DNA from 3 places in the Ruegeria sp. THAF33 genome. Region 3 is predicted to be linked to each of the others. Evidence: riboswitches for the same ligand, from Rfam matches in the RefSeq annotation. Region 3 holds a riboswitch; each other region holds the start of a gene.
What was found. Region 3 has a riboswitch for cobalamin ahead of FIU92_RS15585 (aromatic ring-hydroxylating dioxygenase subunit alpha). Riboswitches for the same ligand answer to the same signal wherever they lie in the genome.

Region 1 (4,598 bases), 1.3 Mb from region 3:
GACATTTTCGTCGAAGAGTTCGCCCCAACCAATGCAGGCGTGGCCGAGGTGGTCATCACGCCCGACAGCAAGCTGATCGGCAAATGCCCCCGCGAGCTTTTGTTTCGCAAGACCTACGGGATGTCGCTGCTGGCCATTCACCGCGGCGAAGAGACGCTGAGCCATGTCGAGACCGAGGATCACGAATCCACTCAGATCGGGCTCGAAAAGTTTCAGGCGGGCGACATGCTTGTGGCACATACCAGATGGGACAACCTGATGCGGATCAAACGAGATCCGGATTTCGTCGTCGTGACGACGGACTTTCCTCAGGACGAGCTGCGGCCGCAAAAAGTCGGCTGGGCCCTGGCATTCTTCGCCATTTCGCTGTCGTTGATCCTGTTCACGGATGTCCGGCTTTCACTCTGTCTTCTTACCGGCGCGGTGGGCATGATGCTGACCCGTGTGCTCAGCGTGGACGAGGCATACCGCGCGGTCGGATGGAACACCGTATTCCTGCTCGCCTGCCTCATACCTTTGGGACAAGCCGTGCAGAACACAGGCACGGCCGCGTGGATCGCGCAGCAGATCATGATAATTCTGGACGGCTGGCCGCTCTGGTCGCTGCAAACCGGCATCGCCGTTCTGGCGACGGCCTTTTCTTTGGTCATGTCCAACGTGGGGGCCACGGTTCTGCTGGTGCCTCTGGCGGTATCAATTGCGGTGGCGGCGGGTGGAAACCCAGCCGTCTTTGCCCTGACGGTCGCCATATCGACCTCGAACAGCTTCATCATCCCAACCCATCAGGTAAACGCGTTGATCATGGGTCCGGCCGGATACAAGGTGATGGATTTCGTCCGCTCCGGCGGAATAATGACGGCGCTGTTTCTGGTCGTCTCGCTGCTCATGATAAACGTCATCTATTAGCGCAAGAGGATCCGGGGTGTTCGGTGGTCTTTACCCATCATCTGGACAGGTTCAGTCGAGGCACCGGTTGGCCATAGTCTACGCCCCTTGCTGAGATACCGTTCGTCGTCCGGCCCATCTCGGGCTGGGTCCCGGCACACCATGCCGCCCATCGACGCCCACAGGTCGCTTTCCATGCCTCTGCATAATTGTTGCGCGCGACTCGCTTGACAAGCAGGCCAGCGGTGCCGCATGTCCCTTTCGTTGGTGTCGGTGACAGCCGATGAAAAGGGAATGCGTCAACGGTCTTGCCGCCAAACGCAGCCGCCCCCGCGACCGTGAACGGAGAGGATGCCCAATGCCACTGGCTCGAAAGCCGGGAAGGCGGGACATCCGACAGAGGCCCGCCTCTGGCATCCGCAAGCCGGGAGACCTGCCAACAACCGAAGTTGAAACCGGGCGGGGTGTTCCGGTGTCGGGTCCATGACCAATCGTGGCCCGCATGAAACCCCGTCCCCCGCGAAGAGGATTTGGGGGGATGAGAGACATGACCGAGACCGCACCAGTCGAGTTGCTGGTCTGTACCACCTGCCGTCGCGGCCTGCCTGTCGAAGATGACGCGCAACGCCCGGGCGCTTTGTTGCACAAGGCCCTGGAACAGGCAGACCTGCCCGACGGTGTCACCCTGAAAGCCGTTGAATGCCTGTCAAACTGCGATCAAGGCTGTTCGATCGTGTTGCGCGGGCCGGGCCGCTGGACCTTCGTGTATGAAAACCTGAACGAAACAGATCATGTCGACGTCATCGTCGACGGCGCGACCAAGTATCTGGCCACTGAAGATGGTTTGGTGAAATGGCGCGAACGCCCCGAACATTTTCGCAAGAACTGTGCCTCGCGCATTCCCCCGATTGGAGCCTGACATGTCGAACCTCGAAAAACTCCCCGTCACAGTGATCACCGGCTTTCTGGGCTCGGGCAAGACCACTTTGGTGCGTCACCTGATGCAGAACCCGCAGGGCAAGCGCCTTGCCGTCGTGGTCAACGAGTTCGGCGATGTAGGCGTCGATGGCGACATCCTGAAATCCTGCGCCATTCCTGATTGCCCGGCGGAAAACATCATGGAACTGGCCAATGGCTGCATCTGCTGCACCGTGGCAGATGATTTCATTCCCACCATCGAGGCCCTGATGGCGTTGGAGCCGCGCCCGGATCATATCCTGATCGAAACCAGCGGTCTGGCCCTGCCGAAACCGCTGCTCAAGGCATTCGACTGGCCTGACATCCGCTCGAAGATCACCGTTGACGGCGTGATCGCCTTGGCCGATGCCGAGGCTGTGGCCGCAGGCCGTTTCGCGCCCAATGTCGAAGCGGTGGACGCCCAGCGCATGGCCGATGACTCGATCGACCACGAAACGCCCCTGTCCGAGGTGTTCGAGGATCAGATCTCGTGCGCCGACATCATCCTGCTGACCAAGCCCGACCTCGCCGGCCCCGAAGGCGTGGCCAAAGCGCGCGAGATCATCGCCGCCGAGGCGCCGCGCCCCCTGCCCGTCGTCGAAGTGGCCGAAGGTGCCGTGGACGTGCGCGTTGTGCTGGGTCTGGAAGCCGCCGCCGAGGATGACATGGACGCCCGACCCTCGCATCACGACGGCCATCACGATCACGAGCATGACGATTTCGAAAGCATCATCGTCGAGCTGCCCGAGCAGACCGAACCGGCCCAACTGATCGCCAATATCGAACGCCTCGCCAATGAACTGAACATCCTGCGCGTCAAAGGGTATGCCGCCGTTCAGGGCAAACCCATGCGCCTGCTGGTTCAGGCGGTCGGCGCGCGGGTACGGCACCAGTATGACCGCCCGTGGGAACCCGGTGAAGACCGTCGTTCGCGTCTGGTCGTCATCGCCGAGCATGACGATATCAAAGAGGCGGAAATCCGCGAAATCCTCGTGGGTGTGCGTGAGGCTGCCGAGTAAGACACATGCACGTCGTCTTCCGCGAAAGCCACGGGCTCGAGGAAACCGAGACCCCAACCGATCTGGGCCAGAGCCCGGCGGAACTGGTGGTGCTGTCGTTTTCGGACAGCGATCTGGGGGCTTTCGCGGCGGGCTGGCATCGCGGCGGCGGGCCCGAGGGACGGATGCCCTCGTTGCGGCTGGCCAACCTGGCGGCGCTGAAACACCCGCTGTCGGTCGACACCTATGTCGAACAGACGCTCGAGGGCGCTAAGGGCATTCTGATCCGTCTGATCGGCGGCGTCCCCTACTGGGCTTATGGGTTGCAGCAGGTTCTGGCGCTGGCGCAGGCCAAGGGCATCGCGCTGGCGGTGCTGCCCGCTGACGGGCGCGAGGACACGCGGCTGGATGACTATTCCACCCTGCCGGTCTCGACCCTGCGGCGGCTGGCGCATCTGTGCGATACCGGCGGCGAGGTCGCGGCACAGGCGGCGTTGGCGCAGATGGCTTTGGCGGCGGGGCTTTATGCCGGTCCGGTGATGGGCGCCAAGACCTTGCCCGAATGTGGCGTGTGGTGTCCGGATCGCGGCGTAATCCCGGTGGAAACCGCGTTCGAAAGCAAGGCCAAACGAATCCTCGTCACCTTTTACCGCGCTTACCTGACCTCGGCAGACACCGCCCCGATCGCCTCCCTGATCCGCAGCCTGCGCGCCCGTGGATACGCGGCGGTGGGCCTGTTTGCCCCATCTCTCAAGGCGCCCATGGCCGCCGACTGGTTGCGGGAACAGGTTGTTGCGCTGAACCCATCGGCCATTGTCAACGCCACTTCGTTTTCGGGAAAAGGTGCGTCGGGAACGTCGCCTCTGGACGCGGCAGGCGTGCCGGTGTTTCAGGTCGCTCTCGCCACCTCGCGCCGCAAAGCCTGGGCCGAGGCGGAACGCGGTTTGTCCCCCGCCGATCTTGCCATGCATGTGGTACTGCCCGAGGTGGATGGACGGATCTCGGCGGGAGTTGCGTCTTTCAAGGAACCCGGAAAACGCGATCCGCATCTGGAATACGCGCGCTTTGCACATCGGCCCGAACCGGACCGGATCGAAGCGATCATCGACCGTGTATCAGGCTGGCTTGCACTGAACGACAAACCCAAGGCAGATCAGATTCCTGCGTTGGTCCTGTCCACCTATCCCGGCAAAGACTGGCAGATGGCCCATGCGGTTGGCCTCGACGCGCTGGCCTCGGCCGAGGCGATGCTGTCCGATCTTGACGAAGAAGGCTATGACATCGCGACTGGCGAGCCGATTGCCGACACTCTTCTGGACGCACGGATTTCGTGGTCGCTCGGGGATTATCAGGATGCGCTTGCGGAATTGCCCGAAACCCTGCGCGCTGATCTGCACGCCGTTTGGGGCGCGCCCGAAGATGATCCGGCCTGTGCCGATGGGGCCTTCCATTTCACCGCGCTTCGGCGCGGCAAGGCGCTGGTCGCGCTGCAACCCGAACGCGGCACGCCCGAGTTGCGGGATGACGACTATCATGACCTCTCGCGCACCCCGCGCCACGGTTATGTCGCCTTCTATCTGTGGCTGCGCAAAGGGTTGGGTGCCGATGCGCTGATCCATATCGGCGCGCACGGAACGCTGGAATGGTTGCCCGGAAAATCGGTCGCCTTGTCTGCCGATTGTTGGCCCGAGGCGCTGATCGGCGATCTGCCGGTGATCTACCCGTTTATCGTGAACGACCCGGGCGAGGCCGCGCAAG
Region 2 (4,598 bases), on a different replicon from region 3:
GGGCCGGTCGCGTGGATGCAATTTAGTCGCAGAAGACGTAATAAATTTTGGAACAAGTCAATGCAGAAACGGATCGCAATTACCATCACGTTAGTCTCGATTACTGCCGGTTGCTCAGCCCAGTTCACAGGGGGCAAAAGCAAAGCATTCGAACCAGGTAACCTGCCGGATTCAGTTGTTGCGCTGGCAGAACCGGGGCAAGATCTGGCCACAGCGCGCCTTATGCCAGAAGATAACTGCTTTTGGTATGAGCACAGCGGACCTGTCGAGACGACGCTGGTTCCACTGCGCGCAACGAATGGCGCCCCGATCTGCGCTGCGCGTGACGCCTGATAAAAAAGAGGGCAGCGACATCCACCTGCGCTGCCCAAAATTTATGAGCGGGCTGTGACGCTATCTTCGGCCGAGTATACGTATGCGGTCGAGCCGATTTTTACATGTGGGTAGAGATCATTGATATGGGCCATGATCATTCTAACACATCCAGAACTTGCGCGACCACCGATGCTTCTGGGCTGAGGTGTACCGTGGATTCTGAGATAAGTATCTCGATCCCCAACGTATAGATAAAGGGCTCGAGAGCCGAGAGCATTACTTGGCCCGGGTTCCATGCCATCCCGGAATTCCGCGTATTCGGGGTTGAGCTCGATCATTGAAGCCGTTGGCGTCCAATGTGGCCATTCGACCTTGCGCCGGATAGCATAGGTACCGGGCTCGTAAAGGTTCCCACGCGCGATCGCTACGCCATAGCGCATTGCTGTGCCGCCTTCCTCGATATGGTAAAGATAGCGCGCGACGGCATCGACATGGATGTCACCGGGAACCAAACCATCATTTGCTACGACACGTCGTGGTAAAAAACGGTCATGAACGCCCCATGGATTTGAGGTCGCTGGATCGTAGTCAAATGGCGTGACCTGGCTGTCCCAATAGGTCTTTTGCGACGAGGTTGGCCATGTTTTGGCGATCAATGGACTGGCCGCAGACGCCGAGAATAGCGCTGTGGTTGATTGAATGAAATGGCGCCGTGTCAGCATAAGTCTCGTCCTGGTTCACAAGTGTAATGTGGTTGCATCGCATTTTTGCGATCAAATTCGAGTCTTAAAGCCTCTAGCAGCTAGAGCTTCAAGAGGTTTCAGGTAACGCTTGGTTTACCTAATGGACCATGTCGCCGGTTGCGTGAATCCTGCATCGGTCGAGTCTACTTCGGACTAGGTCGCAAAGACATTTGACAGAAACGAAGCCGCCATTGTAGCGGTGAATTGTTTTCGGTTCCTGATGGCGGAAGCCAAAAGGATTAAAAGGGAATACGGTTCGGTGTTTTCAATGGCGCCAATTCCGTAACTGCCCCCGCAACTGTGAGCGGAGAGCGATGCCAAGACACCACTGGTTCGTAATGGAACCGGGAAGGTTGGCGGAGCGAGCACCCGCGAGTCAGGAGACCTGCCGTAAAGCGCCGGGCTATGCCCAGACTGAACCTGTCGGCCTTACGGTCGATTCAACCTGACAAGCCGCCGGGTGAGGCGGTAGGGAGAAAGAACATGCATATCGAACCGGGCATCGTGAATGGTGCCAAAATCGCGCTTTCCTATGTTACCGCCGCAGGTGCGGCTACTTACGCAGCGAAAGAAACGTTTTCCACATTGCGTGCGAATGGACCTGCATCTTTTGCTATGCGCTCGGTGCTCGCCACCGTTGGGGTTTTCCTTTTCTTCGAAGTCCTGCCGCATTTCCCGGTTGGTGTCTCTGAAGTCCACTTCATCCTGGGGTCGACGCTGTTTCTGCTTCTCGGTGCTGCACCCGCGGCTTTTGGATTGGCAGCTGGTCTCCTGATTCAGGGTGTTTTTTTTGCCCCGTTCGATCTTCCGCAGTACTTCATCAACCTGACCACTCTGCTGGTGCCGCTATTTGCGCTACAAGCACTGGCCAGCCGCATCATCGCTCCCGGCACAGCATATGTTGACCTCAAATATGGCCAAGCTCTTGCGCTGAGTGCGACGTATCAGGGAGGAGTAGTCGCATGGGTTGGGTTCTGGGCCTTCTACGGCCAGGGTTTCGGCGCAGAAACCATGGCTTCGGTTCTATCCTTTGGCGGTGCTTATATGCTGGTAATCGTCATTGAGCCGATTGCTGATCTGGCAGTGCTTGCGGCAGCCAAGGCGATGCGCGGTTTGAACAGTACAGGTCTGGTGACTCCGCGTTTGTACAACGCTGCGAAAGCTTGACCAAAGTTTGAAGCGGTGTCCTAAAATTGGGTTGCCGCGAAAAAACCGGTAGTCGCAGCTCCAAAGATTATTGTGGCGCGTCTCGAGGGCGCGCCACATTGTTTTTAGCCACTAAAAACCTGTACCCAACGATCAGGGTGAATCGGGTCCTGTATTCGTAGGAAAAGATACCTCGTTTCCTTCCACGTTTTGATCCTGTTGGTAACATTGTCCAGAACCAAATCGCCTTCACTCGAGCGATAGACTAGAACAGCATGGCCATTGCGATTGGTGTCCAAGACAGTCGCAATTAGTAGCTTCGTAGGATCCAAACCATTCTGCACAAGTTCAAACTTCTTTTGCAAAGCGAAGTCTTCGCAATCTCCTGACCCTTGCGTCGGCAGTGTCCAGTATTCTTTTGTCCCATATTGGCTTTGATCCGAAACTGCTCGGATTCTCCGATTGACGCGCGTGTTGATCGTTTTAACGATCTGATTTTCTTTTGCCACGGACAGACCAGAGCTACGAGCGCTCGCGCACGCCCACGAGTAGTCTTTGCACAGTGATTTGGCACCGGATGGCGCTCCAATCTTTTTGTCAAGACCGATCGAGGGAAGCTCAGAGGCTTGCAATGTAGCGGCAGACACAAAAAAGCTGCATATAAAACAGACCATTGGGAGATAACCCAGCAGGTTTTTCGATAACACTCCCTGAACTAAAGTGGGATTTGTCATATCTGCCTTCTCCATGCTCGTTCCTCTAAAGTATCCAAACTTCCCCGGCCAATGTGTTTTATTCCAAGCCTTCATGTGCTTGGGGAATTGCAACAGCTTCTTAGCCTCTAGGGGTAAAGCGGCAAAAATTTGCAGATTCTTTGGTATTTCTTCCTTAGTTGACAGCATCAGAGCATCCACGCCATCACCAGCCCGGCATAGCTAACAGAGCGAATTAGAGGGTAAGCTGATCGCAATTCTCTCATTCAACAATAATACAACAGAGATCGGCCGTCATCGCTGAGGGTTACGGAATACCGGGACAATGAAGCCGCTCCTCCGCAAGCTGAGATAGCCAGTTTCGGTTTTCCAGGCGCTGCAATTAGTGGCCGCTAATGACATCTTTGACGAAAGGCTCGTTGAGCAACGCCGTTAGCAGGGGGCATGAGGCCGCACCCTCGGTGCAGGTCTGCACAAGTTCTGCCAGTGCTTGCTCCAACCGTTGGAGGGCGGCGATTTTTGACCTGACGTTGTCGAGATGTCTTGTTGCAACGTATTCGACGTCACGACAAGCTTGCTCGGGCGCTTTGGACAATTCGCGAAGTGCGCATGCATCCTGAATGGTAAAGCCAAGATCGCGGCAGCGTTTGATGAATCTGAGCTCGGAGATTTCCCGTTCCGTGTATGCGCGGCGTCCCGAGGCGGTTCGACCGGCTTTCTCGACTATGCCTTCCCGTTCGTAATAGCGGATCGTCTCGACCGACAGACCGATCAATCTCGCCGCTTCGCCAATCGCAATCATGTGATGACCTTTCCCTTGAACCTGTAGCTACTACAGGATGCATGTTGTCGGTCATGATGTCGAATTTCACAAACCGCGCGAAGCAAGAATCGAGGAAGTCGAACCGGCTTCCGTTCGAGTTCGTCAAAGCCGGAGAAAGCTGACCATGAGCAAGTTTGTTGGCGCGAGTTTTATTGGATCGTTTACCGCACTTGGCGTTGCGACCTGCTGCATCTTGCCGATGGCCTTGATTTTACTTGGCTTGGGAGGGAGCTGGCTGGCCGTATTCGGCAAGATCGCCGCCGCGAGTTATTACGTGCTCGGCGGTTCGACGGCCCTGCTGTTTCTCTCTGGCATCGTCGCGTATCGCCGTGGTTCGCTCGACCGCCTCAAATGGTGGCTGACAGGCAGTTTTGCGTTGACGGCCATCGCTTGGGTTATCGTGCTCAACGAAATCCGAATAAATGATTTCCTGATAACCTTGATGTGACGCCATGAGTGAAAAGCGCCCGAACCTTGTCAGCACGATCATCTGCCCGGAATGTGGACATTCAAGGCCTGAAACGATGCCAACAGACGCGTGCCAGTGGTTCTACGAATGCACATCTTGCGGAAAAGTCCTGAAGCCACTTCCCGGCGATTGCTGCGTCTACTGTTCCTACGGATCGGCTCCATGCCCGCCAATTCAGGCGGGCTACAAATGCTGCGGTTGATACGGCGGCCGGGATGTCGGTTTTGTCCGCAAAGCCGGTCATCAGGCTTTGCGGACGCGGGTATTTTTTCACCGTAAGCTGGAACTTGCCCGGTAGGACAAGGCAGGCGTGAAGTCACGGATCAACTGGTTTGCCGTGAAGAATGTCACGTAAACCGGGCAGAAGAAGCGAGCGCCGCGTTTTTCAG
Region 3 (4,598 bases):
TTCTGATAGATCAACTGAATCAACGCCGCTTTGGTGCGTCTGAGTGAATGGGTTCTCTGGCCTGATGACACTCATCCAATCGCTTACACCTACTCTCGGACAAGCTTAGCGTATTGGCTCCGGGCCCAAGCTTCGACACCGCGCCGACGAACACATTATCCACTGCCATGATTGATCAACCGGTCTGCGGACGATGAAGTCGTCAGCTTGAGCTGATTGCCGCAAGGGGTCGTCTGCGAGGCGCGTGCCTGTGATCATGTTTTCGTTGGTTTTCCAGATGTGCGGTCATTTGACTGACCGCCAGAACCTCTTCAAACCCTTGTAGGGGTGCTCAGGATCGGCCGCTGGGAACAGCCACGGGCATTGTGGGGCTCTCTCTTTTCGCGTTTTCGATAACAGCGTGATGGTCGGCGAAGACAAAGGCAAATGCTCGCGCCGCGTCCGTGAGATGGCGGGAAAGCCCGAAAGCGCCGGACATTCGGCGACCCAATCTGGCCCGGATTCTGCAACGGGCAGAAAAACCACGCCGAAAACCGCAGCGGGTGTCAGCCACGCTGCGGCTTTGATCGGGATGCGAAGCACCTAAACCTCGACTTCGACCTTGCCGATCGGGTTCGAGCAGCAGGCCAGAATGTACCCCGCGTCGATGTCGTCTTCCGAGATCCCTCCGTTGTGGACCATATGGACCTCTCCGGCAGTTTTCTTGACCTTGCAGGTCCCGCACACGCCGAATGTACAGCCTGACGGTATGTTCAGGCCAACCGAGCGGGCGGCGGCAAGCACCGTGTCGGTCTCGGCAACCTTGGCCGTCACGCCCGAGGTCGCGAACAGGATCTCGGCGCTGCTGTCGTCGTCCAGAACAACGTCATCCAACTCGGGCTGATCCGCCTCGGTTTCCACCGGCGCGCCGAAGCTTTCCTGATGGTAGTTGTTCATATCAAAACCAAGACCGGCCAGCGCGTCGCGTACTGCTTGCATGAAGGGCTCAGGACCGCAGCAATAGACTTCGCGCTCAAGGTAATCCGGCGCCATCAGGCCCAGCATCAATTGGTTGAACTGACCCTGATATCCGGTCCATGGGCGGTAGCGGTCCGGCTCTTCCACCACGAATTTCAGGTCCAAACCATCCGTGCGGCTGGCCATCTGTTCCAAGCGCTGGCGGAAGATGATCTCGGATGGCCTTTTGGCGCAGTTGATGAAGACAACGTCCAGATCGCGGCCTTCGTCCCACATGCAGGTGGTCATCGACATCATCGGCGTGATGCCCGAGCCAGCCGAGATAAACAGGAACTTGCGCGCATCGCTCAACGCGTTGGTGAACAGGCCCGCAGGCCCAATGGCCTTGATCCGCATGCCGGGTTGAAGATTGTCAAGCATCCAGCGCGTGCCGATACTGTCGGGTTGCGCTTTGGCGGTGATGGTGATCGACCGCGGCCGCGACGGCGACGATGAGATCGTGTAGGTGCGATGCACGACTCCCCCGGGCTGGCCGGGCGCCGGAATCTCGAGCGTCAGGAACTGACCAGGGTAATAGGCGAACTGCGCCCCCGAGGGGGCCCGGAACGAAAAGCTGGCAGTGTTCGGCATCTCGGGCACGACCGAGACACATTCCAGCATCTCTCCATCCTGCCAGACGGCTGATGAAAGCGTGTTCAGGTCTTTCATCAGACTTACTCCGCCGCCATTGAGTCAGGGGCCAGGCGGGCCGACACTGTGTTGCAATACCAATCCACGAATTGCAGCACGCCGGATTCCTGAATGGCTGAATATGGGCCGGGCACATAGGCCGGGCTGTTGATGCCCTGCTGGTTGTCCTCGACCACCTGTCGATCTTCGTCATTCGTGGCGACCCAGACTTCGGTCAGACGTTTCACGTCATAGTCAACGCCTTCAACGGCATCCTTGTTGACCAGCCATTTGGTCGTGACCTCGGTCTCTGTCGGGCTGATCGGCGTGACGCGGAAAACAATCGAGTGATCGGCAAGAAAGTGGTTCCACGTGGTCGGATAGTGGAATTTCAAAAGCGATCCCGCATCCGCAAAGGGCGACCGGCCCAACCAACGGCGCACGGCGGATTTCCCGTCCATCGTATAACTCTCGGCCCCTTCTTTCAGCGGCATCCGCGCCAGTCGATATTGGCCGTCCTCGTGCAGGTAGAACTGCGATGGCATACCCGTTGCCTGGCACCTGTCGAAATGGGCTTGCATATAGGCTGGGGTTTCACCGCCTTCGATCCCCGTCACGCCCGGATCATCAGGGAAGGTCCGGCACAGCGCAGGGTGGTTGCCGCCGCAGTGATAGCACTCGCGATTGTTTTCCCAGACCAGCTTCCAGTTGCCGTTCTCGATGATCGTGCTTTCGAAGGCGACCTTGGCATTCGCAAGATCATGCGGCTCAAGATACGGGCGCGCGATATTGGCGAACGTGTCAAAATCCGGGGCGACATCCGCCAGACAGATGTAAACCAACCCGGCAAACTCGCGGCAATGAACCGTCTTCAAACCATGCTGCTTGGGATCAAACTCCGGCCCCATGTCGCGGGCCCACAGCAAAGAGCCGTCAAGCTCGTAGGTCCATTGGTGATATGGGCAAACCAGCTTCGGCGCGTTGCCTTTTGCCGCCTTGCATATGATTGAGCCGCGATGGCGGCAGGTGTTGTGAAACGCCCGGATCTGGTTGTCGGCGCCGCGCACGATGATCACGCGATAGGCACCCACGTTGTATGTTACATAGTCGCCGGCTTTCACCAGTTCGCAAGCGGGAATGGCAAAGAGCCATTCGCGATAGTGGATGGTTTCCAGGTCGGTCTGAAAGATCTCGGGGTCGGTGTAAAAGGCCCGTTCCAGAGCATAGCCCGGGATTCGACGCGCCAACAGGTTTTGGACATTGTTCACTTCTGGCTCTCCTGCCGCGCCCCGCGGCATTGCTTGGGCAGATGACAGGGAGGAACCGTCCGGAGGCGCGCGAGGACCACGTCCGAAACCCGTGCCCCCACCGCCACCCGCGGTTTGACATATCTGCAAGGCTGGTTTCCGGACTTGAAAGGGGCTTGCACCCGGTTGCGACACCTTCCCGGGATCCTCGTCCCAGTGGTTGATTGTCGAACCTGACCTTCCTTACCGTTGCGGGGGCAGTGCCGGAATTCCACCGGCTTCCCAATTCTCCGCTGTCTGAGAATCAAGCAGCGGCACCTCACGATGGCAGCCTACTTTTTACCCGCTTGAGCGCTGAAATGCTTGCGACATTTCCGGTTTCAAAACAGACATGGAAATTTTCCGGCAGCGTGGACGGCGCCGGGATCACAGTCCTTGGCACAGGGGCGTGGCAGGCCCGCCAGCATGGCGTTTTGCGGTGGCCGATGGCCTTGCGATGGATGCGGCCACGTCTGACATCGGCGCCGCCAAATTATCCCCCAACCGCGACGGCGAAGGCCCGGCTGCTCTGATCAGAAACGAAACGCTGCACGTCGCCTGAGCATGGCTGGAAAAGAGAGTGTCAAGCCAAGTGAAGGAGGTTTGCAGCAAGCCCTTTTCGGTGAAGTTGATCCGTTTGGGATAGTGCTGGCTTTCAATGGGGCAGGTGAAGAAGGCGAATATCCGTCATGCGAGAGTTGTCAGTCCACCTTGTCAACGGCCGGTAGAAAACCTCATTTTGTCCATAAAAAATTGTCTTTTTCGGGAAAAACCATTACGTTTTCCGAAAATGGTGGAAAACACCGGAGGCAGTAAGAGAGCAGATGCCAAAACCGAAAACAGGTGTTTTGCGGACAACAGTTCCTTCGCGCCTCATGGGAAAACGGGATGGTCTGTTTTTCCTCTGGGGGCAGATAGAACGCGCGCGCTTGAAGGTCGAGGGCGGCGAACGCGCCGAGGGCGCGGCCTCGGACGGGCCAAGGGCAAACACGGCCGGTGAGGTCAAGGGATCGACGACAGCATTGGTGGACGAGTTTATTTTCTACTGACTTTTGTGATGAAACCGGTCCTGGCGGCCCTATTTCTTCTCGAAGAACAGGATGACTTCACCCAGACGGACGCCATAGCGTGAGACATACGCGCGGTTCAGCAGACGGTCGTCATCCAGCAGCCACATCCAATCGTCGAATTTGACACGCATGGTCCCGTCCTTGATCGGCAGGTCGATCTTGTATTTCCAGTTGAACGTATCCCCGCGCTCAATCCCGCTGGCGGTTCCCAGCACGCCAGGCGCCGTACCGGTCCACGTATCCTCTCCGGTTTTGGTCAATGTCCAGATGCGTTGTTCCGTCGCGCCATCGTCGTAGACGAAGTCTTCGACCAGGGTCAGGGTTTCGCCGTCCCATGTCCCGTCGATATCAACCGTGAATCTGCGGGGGATATTTCCCAGAACATCCTGAAACTGACCGTAGGCCACTGTTTTGCCTTCGAAAAATTCCTCGAGGTTCAACTGTCGGTCCGACAGAAACGTTTTTGGTACCTTCGGTTTGCTGGAGCAGGCCGCCAGAAGTGCAAGGCTTGCGATGGCGACGCAGGCGATGAAAGAGCGAAAGGTGATCATTGCAACGGCTTCCCTTCCAAAGTCGCGTCATACCCGTTTGACCCACTTGGATGCATCGGTTTAGA

Region 1: it holds a riboswitch for cobalamin, as region 3 does, so the genes downstream of both, FIU92_RS04735 (DUF1636 domain-containing protein) here and FIU92_RS15585 (aromatic ring-hydroxylating dioxygenase subunit alpha) in region 3, are expected to answer to the same signal.
Region 2: it holds a riboswitch for cobalamin, as region 3 does, so the genes downstream of both, FIU92_RS21395 (energy-coupling factor ABC transporter permease) here and FIU92_RS15585 (aromatic ring-hydroxylating dioxygenase subunit alpha) in region 3, are expected to answer to the same signal.

Annotation. Positions count from the first base shown of each region.
Region 1 covers NZ_CP045384.1:927,990-932,587, reverse strand. The annotation lists gene FIU92_RS04740 (SLC13 family permease) at 1-906, shown strand, start outside; gene FIU92_RS22720 (hypothetical protein) at 903-1,082, opposite strand; cobalamin riboswitch at 1,134-1,341, shown strand; gene FIU92_RS04735 (DUF1636 domain-containing protein) at 1,433-1,804, shown strand; gene cobW (cobalamin biosynthesis protein CobW) at 1,806-2,861, shown strand; gene cobN (cobaltochelatase subunit CobN) at 2,867-4,598, shown strand, end outside.
Region 2 covers NZ_CP045386.1:108,340-112,937, forward strand. The annotation lists gene FIU92_RS23085 (hypothetical protein) at 61-333, shown strand; gene FIU92_RS21390 (L,D-transpeptidase) at 375-1,037, opposite strand; cobalamin riboswitch at 1,253-1,466, shown strand; gene FIU92_RS21395 (energy-coupling factor ABC transporter permease) at 1,542-2,225, shown strand; gene FIU92_RS21400 (transglutaminase-like cysteine peptidase) at 2,330-3,118, opposite strand; gene FIU92_RS21405 (MerR family transcriptional regulator) at 3,300-3,719, opposite strand; gene FIU92_RS21410 (hypothetical protein) at 3,865-4,188, shown strand; gene FIU92_RS23090 (GDCCVxC domain-containing (seleno)protein) at 4,193-4,411, shown strand.
Region 3 covers NZ_CP045384.1:3,105,680-3,110,277, reverse strand. The annotation lists partial or broken gene FIU92_RS23035 (hypothetical protein) at 1-65, opposite strand, end outside; gene FIU92_RS22950 (hypothetical protein) at 404-586, shown strand; gene FIU92_RS15590 (hybrid-cluster NAD(P)-dependent oxidoreductase) at 583-1,665, opposite strand; gene FIU92_RS15585 (aromatic ring-hydroxylating dioxygenase subunit alpha) at 1,671-2,924, opposite strand; cobalamin riboswitch at 3,006-3,210, opposite strand; gene FIU92_RS22845 (hypothetical protein) at 3,265-3,474, shown strand; gene FIU92_RS15580 (hypothetical protein) at 3,477-3,728, shown strand; gene FIU92_RS15575 (hypothetical protein) at 3,788-3,961, shown strand; gene FIU92_RS15570 (DUF3833 family protein) at 3,991-4,533, opposite strand; gene FIU92_RS15565 (DUF3833 domain-containing protein) at 4,530-4,598, opposite strand, start outside.